2 linked regions of the Methylotuvimicrobium sp. KM2 genome follow. The protein of the gene in region 1 interacts with the protein of each later gene in a pairwise test. Links are inferred from orthologs where the notes say so. Each region holds a gene or a part of one and is shown on either strand. Other genes may lie near its edges.

Region 1 (8,317 bases):
CTCACTAAGCGGTCTTCGCCGTCCAAAACTAACAAAGTCTCTATCCTTCCCGGCGTGACACCCAATACCATCTGTTTATTGCCGACTTCCAGCAAAACGACTTTTTCGCGCATGCCGAGGGACAAGCCGCCCAGCACTCGCATTTTTGCTTCACCATTAATCTGCAACCCGCTTAATTTACGTAACGACCAAACGAAAAGCCCAAAGATTCCCAATACGAAAAGAAGCGCTAAGCCCCATTGCAACACGTCTTGAAGTCCCACGTTTTTGACCGCAACTCCGGATACTTCGGATACGGCCGCGGCAAAAACCGACGGAAAATATGCGTAAAACAAAACGCTTAAGATAAACCTAACCATCAACGAAGCTTTTTAACCCGTTCGGTTGGGCTGACTACATCAGTCAAACGAATCCCAAACTTATCGTTTACCACGACCACTTCGCCATGAGCAATCAGGGTACCATTGACCAGAACATCCATCGGCTCGCCCGCAAGCCGATCTAACTCGACCACCGAACCTTCGTTCAATTGCAATAAATTCCTGATGCTCACCTGAGTCCGGCCGATCTCCATCGACATGGTCACCGGAATATCGAGAATGATATCCATTTGAATTTCGTTGCCGGACTCCCCCAACTCATTCGCTTCATGGGGTTGATTCTCGAATTGATCGAACGATGCCGTCTCGACATGATTGCTATTTTTGGCGCCCTTTGTTTCGGCTTCGGACTCGGCCTGCTCGTTCATCGCCGCCGCCCAATCGTCTCCTAAATCCGAATCGTCTTGTTCACTCATTATCGCTATCTCTGTTTAAAACCATTTCCTAAATCCCATCTTCGCTCTTACCCAAGCCTTGGCAGGACGGGGTTTATAACCCCGTCCTAAACGTTTCGACCATGGACAAAGTAAACCTAAACGTTCGTAAGGGGTTAAATAACCCGTCACTCGCCGGTCTAAACAGCGTAGCCCGGATGGAGCGTAGCGCAATCCGGGAAGTTCGAAGCCACGCCATTCCCGTATTCCGCTACGCTGCATACGGGCTACATGCTGAATCCCTTGGCAGGACGGGGTTTATAACCCCGTCCTAAACGTTTCGATCATGGCCAAACCAATCGAAACGTTCGTAACGGGTTGAACACTTTCACCATCAAACATAATCAGGGTTTACCTTTTTGACAATCTTGATCGCGTAATTACCGTCCGATAAACCAATCTTGCCTTCAAATACCGGAACAGTCTGCGCTCTTAACCTTACGGTATCCGGCATATCGACCGGTATCACATCGCCTTTTTTCAAATGCATGACTTCCTTAACCGTCATTTTTTTCTCAATCAGCAAGCTATCGAGTGTCACGCCCACATTCATGACACTTTTTCTCAGTAACTCCTGCCAACGCCCGTCCGTCTCCCCCCGATCACTGATCACTTGATCGAGCAATTCCCGAATCGGCTCGATCATCGTATAAGGCATGACGATATTGATATCGCCGCCGCCGCCATCAAGCTCGACATGCATCGTCGAGATCACAACAATCTCCGATGGACTGACGACATTCGCGAACTGCGGATTAACCTCGGAAGTCAAATATTCAAACTGCAACGCCAGAACCGGTCTCCAGGCTTCCTGCATATCCTTGAATATCATGTCGATAAACAAACGGATCACCCGCATTTCGGTCGGCGTAAATTCACGGCCTTCGACCTTGTTATAAAACTGCCCGGTACCGCCGAAAAAATTATCCACCGCAGTAAAAACCAATCGCGGCTCCATAACGATAAGGGCTCGGCCTTTCAACGGCATAAATTTAACAATATTCAGATTAGTCGGCACGAACAGACTCTGAACATATTCGGAAAATTTTTGGACTTGTATGCCCGAGATCGAAATTTCCGCCGAACGTCTCAAAAAATTGAACAAGGTAATTCGAAAATAGCGTGCGAAACGTTCATTGATCATCTCAAGCGTCGGCATTCGACCGCGAACGATACGCTCCTGACTGGTAAAATCGTACGTACGCGCACCGGAGTATTCTTCTACATCATCGGTTTCGGTTTCGATTTCGCCATCGTCGACACCATGCAACAAAGCATCGATTTCTTCTTGAGAAAGCAGGTCTGCGGTAGACATAATTATTGCATCACAAATGAAGTAAAAAACACCTCCTTGAGAGGCTGTTTACCGGTCATTTTTTCCAAGACCGAACTCACCTCGGCATGCACTGCCTGCCTAAGCGTCTCCTTACCTTCCCGAGAATTGAGTTCATCGGAACTTTGCGCGCTAATCAACATTAAGAGATTATTTCGAATCATAGGATCGTGTTTTTTTAAGTCTTCTATGGCTTCTTGACTATCAACCAGCAAGGATATAGAGACCTGCATTAACCGCATTCTCGAACCCGCAGGAAAATTTACAATCAGCGGTTTACTAAAATCGTAATAAAAAACCTCGAGCTTGGTTTCAGGTTTTTGTTCGGTCTCTGCAACGTCGGCCACACTCTCGGGATCATCACCGGCAAGAAAAAAATAAGCGCCGCCCGCGCCCGCCAATACCAGCAACACAGCCAGTATGATGATGATAATGAGCTTCTTAGACGACTTCTTTTCGCCTTCCGATTTTTGATTTTTTTCCGCCATATATATTTAACCTTTTATCTCAATTCATCATTCAGCAATAAACAAACCATAATTAACTTATAATTATAGATCAAAATCTTAGCCCGACAACTTAAAACCTTTGCCATAAAAATGACGGTTTTCGGTTTTTTCAGGCGATCATTCCATTGCACAGTATAAAGTAGACTCGCCGCCTTCGCTCCGGGATATACATCGAATAGCAGCAATTCCCAATTTGGAAATCAAAAAGGACAGGGAGGCTTGAATCGGATGTCGGCAGCAGGGTAAGCCGGGTTAGGCGGAGCCGTAACCCGACCTATCGAGGGACAAAATGTCGGGTTACGCTAGCGCTAACCCGGCCTACGCTACTATACTCAAAGAGGAATTTCTGGAACCTTTTAGTATCACCCAGGGCGAACTAGAAAACGCTATGGACGCAGGCCAAAAAACCGTCAGGGAGGCTGAATACTTACCTGAAATTTGCTTTTACGCCATTGACTTAACGACGGGATAAACGAACTTGATCGACCCACATCGACTTTCCACACAGTTGATCCGGCATCTCTATAGACATTCGACAAGAGATCTTGCCGTTCACTGCCTACATACGAGCCTTATTGCAGCATATTTATGGTTCGAACTTCCCTTATCGATTTGGGGGGCGTGGTTTGCTATTGCCTTGCTTGGCGGTTTTTGGCATTGGTATAGAAGCATCCGGGCGCTCAGCCATATTCCCGACGATTCAATTAAGGGCGACACAATCATACCCGACATTGTCGCTGCCGGCATTGCCGGGTTAAGCCTTGGCGCCGCCGCGCTCCTATTTCCATTGCTATCGATACATACCCGCTTATTTGTCTTCATGATGCTGGGCGCGGTAGCCGCCGCTGCATTGCCAAGGCTCAGCACGTTGCCGTCGGTCTATGCGGCATTCTTATTAGGGATAATGCTACCGTTAATTAGTATTTTAGTCGTAATGGACAACGAGCCCAACTTAAGCTCGATTCCCGCTGTATTGATACTGGGTGGCAGCCTCTTTTATTCCGCTTATCGACTACATTCCGATTTAATGGATGGTCTGCTTTCCCGCTTCGGCCTGGAAAACGAAGCCGGACAAGACAAATTGACAGGTCTTGCAAATCGACGCCGTTTCGATTTCGTCCTACAACAAGAATGGGCGCATGCACTTCGATACGGCACCCCGATTTCCTTGATCATTATGGATATCGATTTTTTCAAAAAATACAACGACCACTACGGCCATCAAGAAGGAGACGATTGCTTGGAGCAAGTCGCGGGGGCGCTCGCCGAGTCGGTTAAGCGCGCAATCGACCTGGTGGCACGTTATGGCGGAGAAGAATTTGTCGTATTGCTCAGTAAAACAGCACGTGACGATGCCTATGCGATCGGCGAGCGGATGCGTCAGGCCGTCGAGGATCTCGAAATTGCTCACGAACAATCGACGCTAGGCCATGTCACGATTAGCCTGGGAGGTTTTACAACATTTGCGAGGGAAGACATGAAGGCCGAAGACTTGGTAAAACTAGCCGACAAAGCTCTATACCGCTCTAAAGAAAATGGGCGCAACAGAGTCAGCTGGTATGACCCGAATCTGGATGAGCCTGAAAATACCTAGTGCGTGAACGGTAATATAAATACAAATATAAAACAACAGGTTATGATAAAATAAGCGCATGAAGATTGGCAGCGACCTAATTGGTGTGAAAAATGCCTTATTCAGTTAACCGGTTGATAGTTAATGCTATCTTTTTCACGCTTTAAAGTTTAGCCAGCCGTTGCCCCCCAATCACCGCCCAATTTTGTCAAAACTTCGCTGGACATGTGCCCATGAGAAACGTCTTATCGCCACAGCTGTGCATTGGTCAAATCGACATTGCCGACATCGTTATCGATGTCACTTCACGGGACGATATTCCCTTGTTGCTGTTAGGCCTGCAACACCTCTACTGCACACGGCCGTTACGCGATGCTATTTTCGGTATCCTCAAGGAGCTCGCGCCGATCCAAACGGACGGTGAGCAGACTCGCGTCGTATCGCTCGACAAGGGACGGCCCGGCATGAATCAATGGGCGATTCTGGTGCTGGGCACGCTTCGCCTGGCGCTCAATGCCGATTATGACCGTATCCTGGAATTGGCCAATGAACATAAGACGCTTCGGGACATGCTCGGACACACCGGTTTGGAGAGCGATTTCCGCTATCGCCTGCAAACCTTGCGCGACAACCTCAGGCTGTTCACTCCGGAGCTGATGGCCCGTATCAATGCGGAAGTGGTGCGCGCCGGTCATCAGGCCTTGAGCTTAAGTGCACAGGCGCCACTCCATGGCCGTTGCGATTCGTTCGTCGTCGAAACGCATGTGCATTTTCCGACCGATCTCAATCTGTTGTACGATGCCATCCGCAAACTGATCCAAGGCTGCGGCCAATGGAATGACACCTATCCGTTACTCGGCTGGCGGCAACATGCTTTCAACCTTCGACAGTTCAAGCGACTCTACCGGACCGTACAAACACTCAAGCACTCAACTTCCAAAGACGAGGTCAAGAAAGCGGCCCGACAAGAGGAAATCCATCAGGCCTGCCGGAATTACCTCGACCTTGCGCAAACCTTTCTCGATCGTGCCCGAGGTACGCTAAGCTGTCTTCGTACTCAGCATCAGGTGCCTGTTGAAATGCTCGCCTCTTTAGAGGTTTTCGGCCGGGATGCCGAACGCCAGATCGACCAAATCCAGCGGCGAATCCTGCAAGGCGAAACCATCCCACATGACGAAAAAGTGTTTTCCCTGTTTCAGCGGCACACCGAATGGATCAGCAAAGGCAAGGCCGGCGTGCCGGTCGAGCTGGGCCTGCGTGTTTGCATCCTGGAAGACCAGTATGGCTTCATCCTGCACAGTCTGGTCATGTCGAAGCTCACTGACGATCAAGTCGCGGTACCGATGGTCAAAGGCGCACAACAAGTATTTCCCAACCTGAAAACATGCAGCTATGACAAAGCCTTCCATAGTAAAGGCAACCAAAATAACCTGAAAGGCTTATTGGACACCGTGGTGCTGCCCCAAAAAGGCCGACTCTCCAAAGTCGATCAAGCCCGCGAACATGCCTCCGAATTCAAGCGTCTGAGACGGCAACATTCGGCGGTCGAATCCGCCATTAATGCCCTCGAAGTGCATGGTCTGGACACTTGCCGTGATCATGGCCTTGACGGCATTGAGCGCTATGTGGCATTAGCCGTGCTATCGCGTAACATCCAACAGCTGGGCGCCATCAAGCGAGAGCAAGCACGGCAGCGTTTAATCGAACAGCGAAAGCGCGCCGCATAGCACCCTGCCGCCTCGAGAAGAACAGGCAGCGTTCAACAGGAGGGGTTGGTGCGCCTAAAATTCACCACAAATAAGAATAATTCTTATTTGCTCGGGCAATATGAGCTAAATTGCTGTAATCCCCACTGCTTCTGTCGGTTATTGAGGTAGAGTTTCCGTCAAATTTGCAGGGGGTTTTCTGAAAAGTGGCTTTTTCGTTCAAGCACTACCTAAAACGGCGGGAGTTTTTTGCGTGGAGCTCATTCCTGCATAGAAAAGCATACAGGTTTCCCTGTAACCCACTATGCATCGAGCTAAAAACAGTCAACTCACATCCGCTTCCCAGGTTGCTTTTAAAGCATGTCGCTGCTAATCCTCCGAAGAAACTGGAAATAGTTTCATATCAACAAGTCAGGCCGGCCAATGTCTAGGTCGATCAACTTGACATCCGCATAACCGATATCAATCCCCAATACACCCAACAGTGTATCCAGCATAGGCGCAACGGCCGCTAAAATGATGCGGACCAAACCTTCGGCAATACCTAAAGAGTTCAGATCGACACCGGCAACGTTTACCAAGTTTTCATCTTCGAGCGCATTGGTCAAGCTCTGCCCCACATTGCTTTCGGCCCGCTGAATCTGCGGCAGGTCTCCGGGGCCGACTTCAAATTGCAAACTTTCCTCGATCGCGTCACTTAAATTTAGCGATAGGCTCAACGGCACCTGAATATCTTCATAACTGGGGAACAATAATAATCTGACCACCTTTAGGTTCAGCGTCACAAGAACATCGAGATCGACGTCGGCAATTCCCTTCTCGACGCCGATAGTCACAAGCGACTTCGGGCTTCCCTGGCCGGCGCATTGAATGGTTTCCAGACAAGCGCGGCCTTGGGCAGCCTCGACCGCTAAATTAATGACCACATCGACATCGATCAAATCCGACGAGCCTAACAACGCACCCAAAAGACTGAACAAATCGTCCAACAAGCTAGCCAGCAAACCTTCGCCCAGCAATCCGCCGACGACACTTTTGACTAATGAGCCCTGAGCCGTCAAGTCCAGCCTGACTTGCGCGGTTCGCGCCTCGGTGCGGCAATTACCATCTTCGTCCATACCGGGAGGGCCGATCGCGAGTTGCGGCGGCTCTATCACATTCAGTACAGTGTTTACCGAAAGCCCTCCCGGCAATCCGAAATTCAACGGCAGCGTCAGCGCACTGTCACCATTGGCAACCAAGGCCGTCGTGGTAATCAGGTCGAGCAAATTAATCTCGACCGAAGCGGCCTCCTCTACATTCGGCGCGGTCACGACCAAGACGTCTCCTAATGTCAGCTCGGCATTGGAAACAGCAGCACTCGCTAAAGTCTGCATCGCAGCGACCACCTCCAACGCCACGACATCGGAATCGTTCACCGCATTCGCGTAAATTTGCAGTAACTCGCCCACCGACACCGGCGCTTTCAACAACTCATTGACGGTACCGACCCCGGCCGCGGCCTGCACCAGACTCAGAAGAGAAATATTGGTACTAGCGACGCCTTCATAAGAAACCGCACTGAGATCGAGTGAAGACCCCAGAATTCCGCCAAGTAACGCATTAAGAACCATCGATTCCTGGGTATTCACCGACAACAATCCGCTACCGACGGAAAACCCGGCCAATCCCCGGCGCTCCGCGACCGCGGTCGCTTGTAAGGTCGCCTCTCGGCCCAGTATTCCGCCGGCAAAGAGGCTTGCCGGTACGGTATTGCCGGCGGTCACTCGCACCGCCGTCGACGTGGCCGGATTATCCACCATGAAATTCCTGACGCCGCCTGCGCCCACCGAGATCGTGCCCAGTAAAACCTCCAGCGTTCTGTCGCCGGCGAGCGGATGATTATTGCGCGCCGCGCTGGCCTGCGCGGCCGCTTCCGCGGTCGATAGATTACCATCGCCGCACCAACCGGATTGCGAGGAGGCATCCAAGGACGCCATGTCAGCTATGCTCTGTAAGCGCCGCTGTTCCACCATCAAGCGCCCGGTATCGACCGCCAGCGCGGTAAACAAGATCGACAACAACAATACCATCGCGCCCAAAATACCCAAGGCGCCTCGTTGCCGGGCGAGCGGTCGCGCACGGTGGTGGGGGATTTCACTCGGTTTGTTTAACGAATGCATAGCGTTATTGCTCCAATCTTCCTCCATCGACGTTCGAGCCGAATATCAGTTCGAAGAACCGCTGCTTATGCCGTTTTGATTCATTTTGAAATACTCGGGAATTGTATGCGTGAAGCTTTCGACATAGCGCTTATGAATCTCATGAGCGACCGGTCCCGAAACCGTCTGCCGCGTCGAAGAAGCCGCGATTCCGCTTCGCTGCAATTCTAGCCAGCGACGG
Region 2 (5,520 bases), 2.8 Mb from region 1 along the record:
TTCGAATACAAGAAAAATATCGAAGAACATTTAATGGCGCGCATCGAAAATATTTTGACGCCATTGGTCGGCGCCAACGGTTTACGTACGCAAATATCGGCCGATGTCGACTTTTCCGTGACCGAAAGAACCCAAGAAATGTTTAACCCCGACCTGCCGGCGCTACGAAGTGAGCAGACTCAGGAGGATCTCAGTTCCATGGGCGCCATTCAGGGTGTGCCGGGGGCGTTGACTAACCAGCCGCCACCCGCCGGTATAGCGCCTGAAGTGGCAGCCGGTGAAGGTGCCGAAACGCCGGCGGGATCGTCAGGATCTTCCAGCAAGAGCGCCACGAGGAATTACGAGCTCGATAAAACTATCACGCACACTCGTCTTGCTAGCGGTGTGCTCAAACGATTGTCCGTGGCCGTAGTTGTCGATAACCGTTCTGTCGTTCGCGAAGATGGGAGTATCGCCAGCGAACCTTATCCTCAAGAAGATATCATTCGTCTGAGTAACTTGGTTAGGCAAGCGGTCGGTTTTGATAGTAGCCGCGGCGATCAAGTGACCGTATCCAATGTTGCGTTTAGAGTCGCGGATGAACTTGAAGCATTGCCCGATGCGCCGCTTTGGGAGCAAGCTTGGTTTATCGACGCCTTAAAGCAGTTGGCGGCTGCTGCGGTTATTTTATTTTTGATTTTCGGTGTTTTAAAGCCGACCATGCAGGGGTTGATAGGCCGTACTGAAGAAGAACGGAAAGCCGCGGCATTAGCGCTGGCAAAAGCGGAAGCCGAAGCCATGGGCGGTGCCGTAGCATTCGACGAGAAAGGCGTGCCTTACGCGGTGCCTGCCGATGAGGCCGCGAAGAAGCAGCTTGGGCTGTCTTCCGAGACCGAAGATCTGTTGCTGCTGGAAGCGCCGCAGAGTTACGAGAAACGGTTGGAGTATGTACAAAAATTAGTTGACGAAGATCCTCAATTAGTCGCGCAGATCGTTAAGAATTGGGCTAAGCAAGATGTCTGAGAAAGAACTCGATTTGACTTATCCTCAGCGTGCAGCGCTGCTGCTTTTAGCGGTTGGGCAGGATCGAGCAGCGGCGGTGCTGAAGCACATGGGACCTAAAGAAGTGCAACTGATCGGGTCTACGATGGCAGGGCTTGGCGCTATTTCACCGGAAATGGTGGATGCCGTGCTTGAAGAGTTCATTACTCGAATCAAGGATGAAACCGGCTTGGGTATTAATTCGGATGAGTTTATTCGCAACATGCTGACGGGAGCCTTAGGCGCTGATAAGGCGGGAAGTATCATCGATAGAATTCTACTCGGCGCTAACAGCAAAGGGATTGAGCAATTGAAATGGATGGATACGCGGTCGATTGCCGACCTAATACGTCTGGAGCATCCACAGATTGTCGCGATCATTTTATCGCTATTGGATAGTGACCAGGCTGCCGATGTTTTAGCCTTATTACCGGAAAACATGCGTTCGGATATTCTAATGCGAATTGCGACGATGGAAGGTATACAGCCGGCGGCATTAAAGGAATTGGATGAAATCATGGAAAAACAATTGACGGGCAGCGATGGCATGAAGTCGTCATCGGTCGGCGGCGTCGATACCGTGGCAAATATTTTGAATTTCATGGAAGGTTCGGTTAGCGAGCAGATCATGGAAGATATCAATGATAATAATGCCGTATTGGGGCAGGAAATCATGGATAAAATGTTTGTCTTCGAGGATCTCGCGACGGTTGACGATAGAGGCATTCAAACGCTATTGCGAGAAATATCGACCGATCGCTTACTGCTGGCATTGCGTGGAGTCGATGACAGCTTGAAAGCTAAAATATTCGGCAATATGTCGCGTCGAGCCGCCGAAATGCTGAAAGACGATCTAGAGGCGGCGCCGCCGGCGAGACTCAGCGAGGTCGAAGCGGCGCAGAAAGAAATACTCGGTATCGCGAAGAAGTTGGCCGATGCCGGAGAAATCATGCTAGGCAGCGGCAGTGGCGATGAGCTCGTCTAAACAGTCGGGTTTCACCGATGACGAACTGGAGGCATTGCGCCTTTGGGACATGCCCGATGTATCGGGACGCGAACCCGCGAAATCAAGCGAAGGAGATAAAGCGCGCAGTCCGCTGTTGACCGTTCAAGATATTGAAGCGATGCAACAGCAAGCCTATGAGGAAGCTTTTGCCAAAGGCAAAGAAGAAGGTTTTACGCAAGGTTACGAAGAAGGGCAGTCGCAAGGTTACGAGGAAGGTTTGAAAAAAGGGTATGACGAAAACGTGGATCGACTGCGAGAACAAGGTTTGCAATTAGCTGAAATATTGGAGACGCTCAGCGAGCCTTTGAATGCACTGGATGAAGAAGTCGAAAAAGAGTTGGTGGATTTATCGATAGCGATAGCTAAACAGCTGGTTCGCCGAGAAATTAAGTCGGATCCGGGGCAAATTGTGGCTACGGTTAGAGAAGCCGTCAATGTATTACCTATCGCAACGCGGGAAATAACACTAACTTTACATCCTGAGGATGCGGAATTGGTACGATCGGTGTTTTTGTTGAATGAACGTCCGGCGCCTTGGGATATCAAAGAGGATCCTCTGCTCAGTCGCGGCGGTTGCCATGTGGATGCGGAGCAGTCTCATGTGGATGCTTCGGTCGAAAGACGTCTGGCGACCGTTATTGCTCAAGTGCTCGGCGATGAACGGGTTAGGGACGAAGCATCATGAAGTCTTCACTAAATCGAAACGAGATTTGGCTCGGTAAATTAAAACCTTACGCCAAGCGGTTGGTTCAGCCTCCGGAGCTGATCGTGGAAGGCAAGTTATCCAGAATGGTCGGATTGACACTCGAGGCTGTCGGTTGTAGAGCTCCCATAGGTTCTCGTTGCCAAGTGCAAACCAAAACGGGTAGGGTTATTGAGGCCGAAGTCGTCGGTTTTTCCGGCGATCGCTTATTTCTAATGCCGACCGGTGATCCATATGGTTTGGAGCCCGACTGCCGCGTCATTCCGATGAACAAGGAATATTTGGCCAGAGTCGGTTTTAGCTTGCTGGGTCGAGTATTGGATGGGGCGGGTAATGCTTTGGATGGTAAGGGACCCCTGAAGACCGATGCGCAAGTCTCGTTAACCGGTGTTCCGGTCAATCCGCTTAGCCGAAAGCCGATTCGCGAAGTGCTCGATGTCGGTGTCAGAGCGATCAATGCCTTATTGTGTGTCGGACGAGGGCAAAGGATGGGCTTATTTGCCGGAACCGGCGTCGGCAAGAGTGTTTTGCTGGGGATGATGACTAAGTTTACCAATGCCGACGTCGTGGTGGTGGGGCTTATTGGTGAACGGGGGCGTGAGGTTAACGAATTTGTACAAAAAATTCTGGGCGCCGAGGGGCTTAGTCGCTCTGTCGTTGTTGCGACGCCGGCAGACTATCCGCCATTGATGCGGGCGAATGGAGCGTTGCTTGCGACCAGTATTGCCGAATATTTCCGCGATCAGGGCTTGGATGTTTTACTGCTGATGGATTCGTTGACTCGTTATGCTCAAGCCCATCGAGAAATCGCGCTCGCAATCGATGAACCGCCTGCCACTAAAGGTTATCCGCCATCGGTATTTGCTAAGTTGCCTCGGTTAGTCGAGCGGGCCGGAAACGGCGATGAAGGCGGCGGCTCGATTACGGCTTTTTATACCGTGCTGACCGAAGGCGACGATCCCAACGATCCCGTAGCCGACTCGGCTCGCGGCGTATTGGATGGGCACATCGTGCTAACGCGAGAGCTGGCGGAGTCGGGGCATTTTCCCGCCATCGATATCGAGGCATCGGTTAGTAGGGTTTTGCCGGATATCGTCGATGACGATCATTTACGAATGGTGCGAAAATTGAGAGGTCTGTATTCGCTGTATCAGCAAAACAGAGATCTCATCAGCGTCGGCGCATACAAACCCGGCTCAAATCCGAATATCGATTTGGCGATTGAGAAAATACCGGCGATTAGGAATTTTTTGCAACAAGACATGAATGAACCGGTGGACCTGAGTCGAAGTATCTTGGAATTGTCCGATTTGCTTGGGAATGAGGGTGAAAGGGGAAAGGGGAAAGGGGAAAGGGGAAAGGGGAAAGGGGAAAGGGGAAAGGGGAAAGGGGAAAGGGGAAATTAGAGCTTGACAAGTGGTTAAAATGCCACGCTATTCACCGCTAACCGCTCCTGAGTCAGGATAGTTGTTCAAGTTATTTCATGCGCGATTCTTAACTCCGGTAGTTATCAATAAAATGAAAAAATCCGAACGCCTGAAAACGATTGTCGAGTTGAATGTTGTCCAGGAGAAAAAAGCCTTGGAAACCTTCGGGCAAGTGCAAAAAAAACAAGTTCAATTGCAAATGCAGCTCGACCATTTGATCAATTATCGTCAGGAATATCAGGAAAAATTCGACGCTTTCTGTAAAACCGGCGCTAGGGTCGGACAATTGCTGGAGTTTAAGTCTTTTTTGGATAAACTCGATCAAGCGATTAACGGACAAGAGCAAGCGCTGCATTCATTGGAAACGGAACTCAGTCGGGTGCGCGGAAATTGGATAGGACTGCATAATCGAACTAAGAGTCTTTCGAAATTATTTGACGCGGCACAAGCCGATGAAGTTAAACAATCAGATAGACGCGAACAAATCGAACAGGATGATAGAGTGGCTTCAGGGCGGCGCGGCGGCACGAAAAATGCCTGATAAATCCGTAACAGTTAAGAGGGAAAGTATATGAACGCTTTAAATTTATTGACGATGCTATCCGGTTCAATCGGCAAAGAAAATTTAAGCCGGCTTTTTCAGGGAGAAGATAAAGCATCCGGTGGCTTTGCCGAAACCTTGATGGCTCAGATCGGTCTGCTCGCGCAACCCGAATCGCAGGAAAATTTAACGTTGCCAATGACTGATTTAGCGGAATTAACCGAACAATTAACGCAGTTGACAAGTTTTGATTCCGAACGAATGAGTTCGACCATGCAAAATGTTGCCGGTTTATTGGGCAATAAATTGCCGGTTTCGGGCCATTTCGATCAAGAAATCGATCTAGAGAAAACCATGAAGACGTTAAGTGAAGTACTCGCTCATATTGAGGCCGCGACCGAGTCGTTGGCTAATGCGACGGATATGTTCGGTAATATGGAGCGGGTCGAAGCGGATGAAGCGAGGTTGCTCGATCATACTTCTGTGGAAATCCCTGCTGCCATTCCTGTAGCTACGATGCTTCTGAACATTATCGAAAACCCGGATAAGACGATACTGGCGGTCGATGCAAATACTAAGTTGCCGATTGAGAATCAGGACGGCACCGGGATTACCGATGCTGAAGTAAATATTCCTAAGTTAATTAGAGATATATTGCAAACAACGAAGAGGCTTGAGCGCACCGTTCTGAAAGATACGCAAGCCATGCCGGTAACGACGTTGCCTCCGAACATTATCGAAAACCCGGATAAGACGATACTGGCGGTCGATGCAAATACTAAGTTGCCGCTTGAGAATCAGGACGGCACCGGGATTACCGATG

What was found.
Region 2: the proteins of fliM (region 1) and fliG interact in binary tests that used the Escherichia coli proteins (3 or more experiments, as listed by UniProt). The link is inferred for Methylotuvimicrobium sp. KM2 from one-to-one orthologs.

Annotation. Positions count from the first base shown.
Region 1 is NZ_CP150634.1:3,881,824-3,890,140, forward strand. The notes cover bases 140-2,967. They hold fliM (flagellar motor switch protein FliM), read right to left. Parts: upstream 2,130-2,967; coding sequence 1,149-2,129; downstream 140-1,148. Other genes in these bases: fliO (flagellar biosynthetic protein FliO), read right to left, coding at 140-359; fliN (flagellar motor switch protein FliN), read right to left, coding at 359-796; WJM45_RS16295 (flagellar basal body-associated FliL family protein), read right to left, coding at 2,132-2,635. Also shown: more of fliO, read right to left, coding at 1-139; WJM45_RS16300 (GGDEF domain-containing protein), read left to right, coding at 3,135-4,250; WJM45_RS16305 (ISNCY family transposase), read left to right, coding at 4,463-5,956; WJM45_RS16310 (TadG family pilus assembly protein), read right to left, coding at 6,334-8,097; WJM45_RS16315 (DUF3613 domain-containing protein), read right to left, coding at 8,143-8,317. UniProt on the Escherichia coli protein: FliM is one of three proteins (FliG, FliN, FliM) that forms the rotor-mounted switch complex (C ring), located at the base of the basal body.
Region 2 is NZ_CP150634.1:1,111,525-1,117,044, forward strand. What follows is about bases 1-2,999. They hold fliG (flagellar motor switch protein FliG), read left to right. Parts: upstream 1-994; coding sequence 995-2,005; downstream 2,006-2,999. Other genes in these bases: fliF (flagellar basal-body MS-ring/collar protein FliF), read left to right, coding at 1-1,002; WJM45_RS04965 (flagellar assembly protein FliH), read left to right, coding at 1,992-2,711; fliI (flagellar protein export ATPase FliI), read left to right, coding at 2,708-2,999. Outside these bases: more of fliI, read left to right, coding at 3,000-4,135; flagellar export protein FliJ, read left to right, coding at 4,248-4,697; WJM45_RS04980 (flagellar hook-length control protein FliK), read left to right, coding at 4,728-5,520. UniProt on the Escherichia coli protein: FliG is one of three proteins (FliG, FliN, FliM) that forms the rotor-mounted switch complex (C ring), located at the base of the basal body.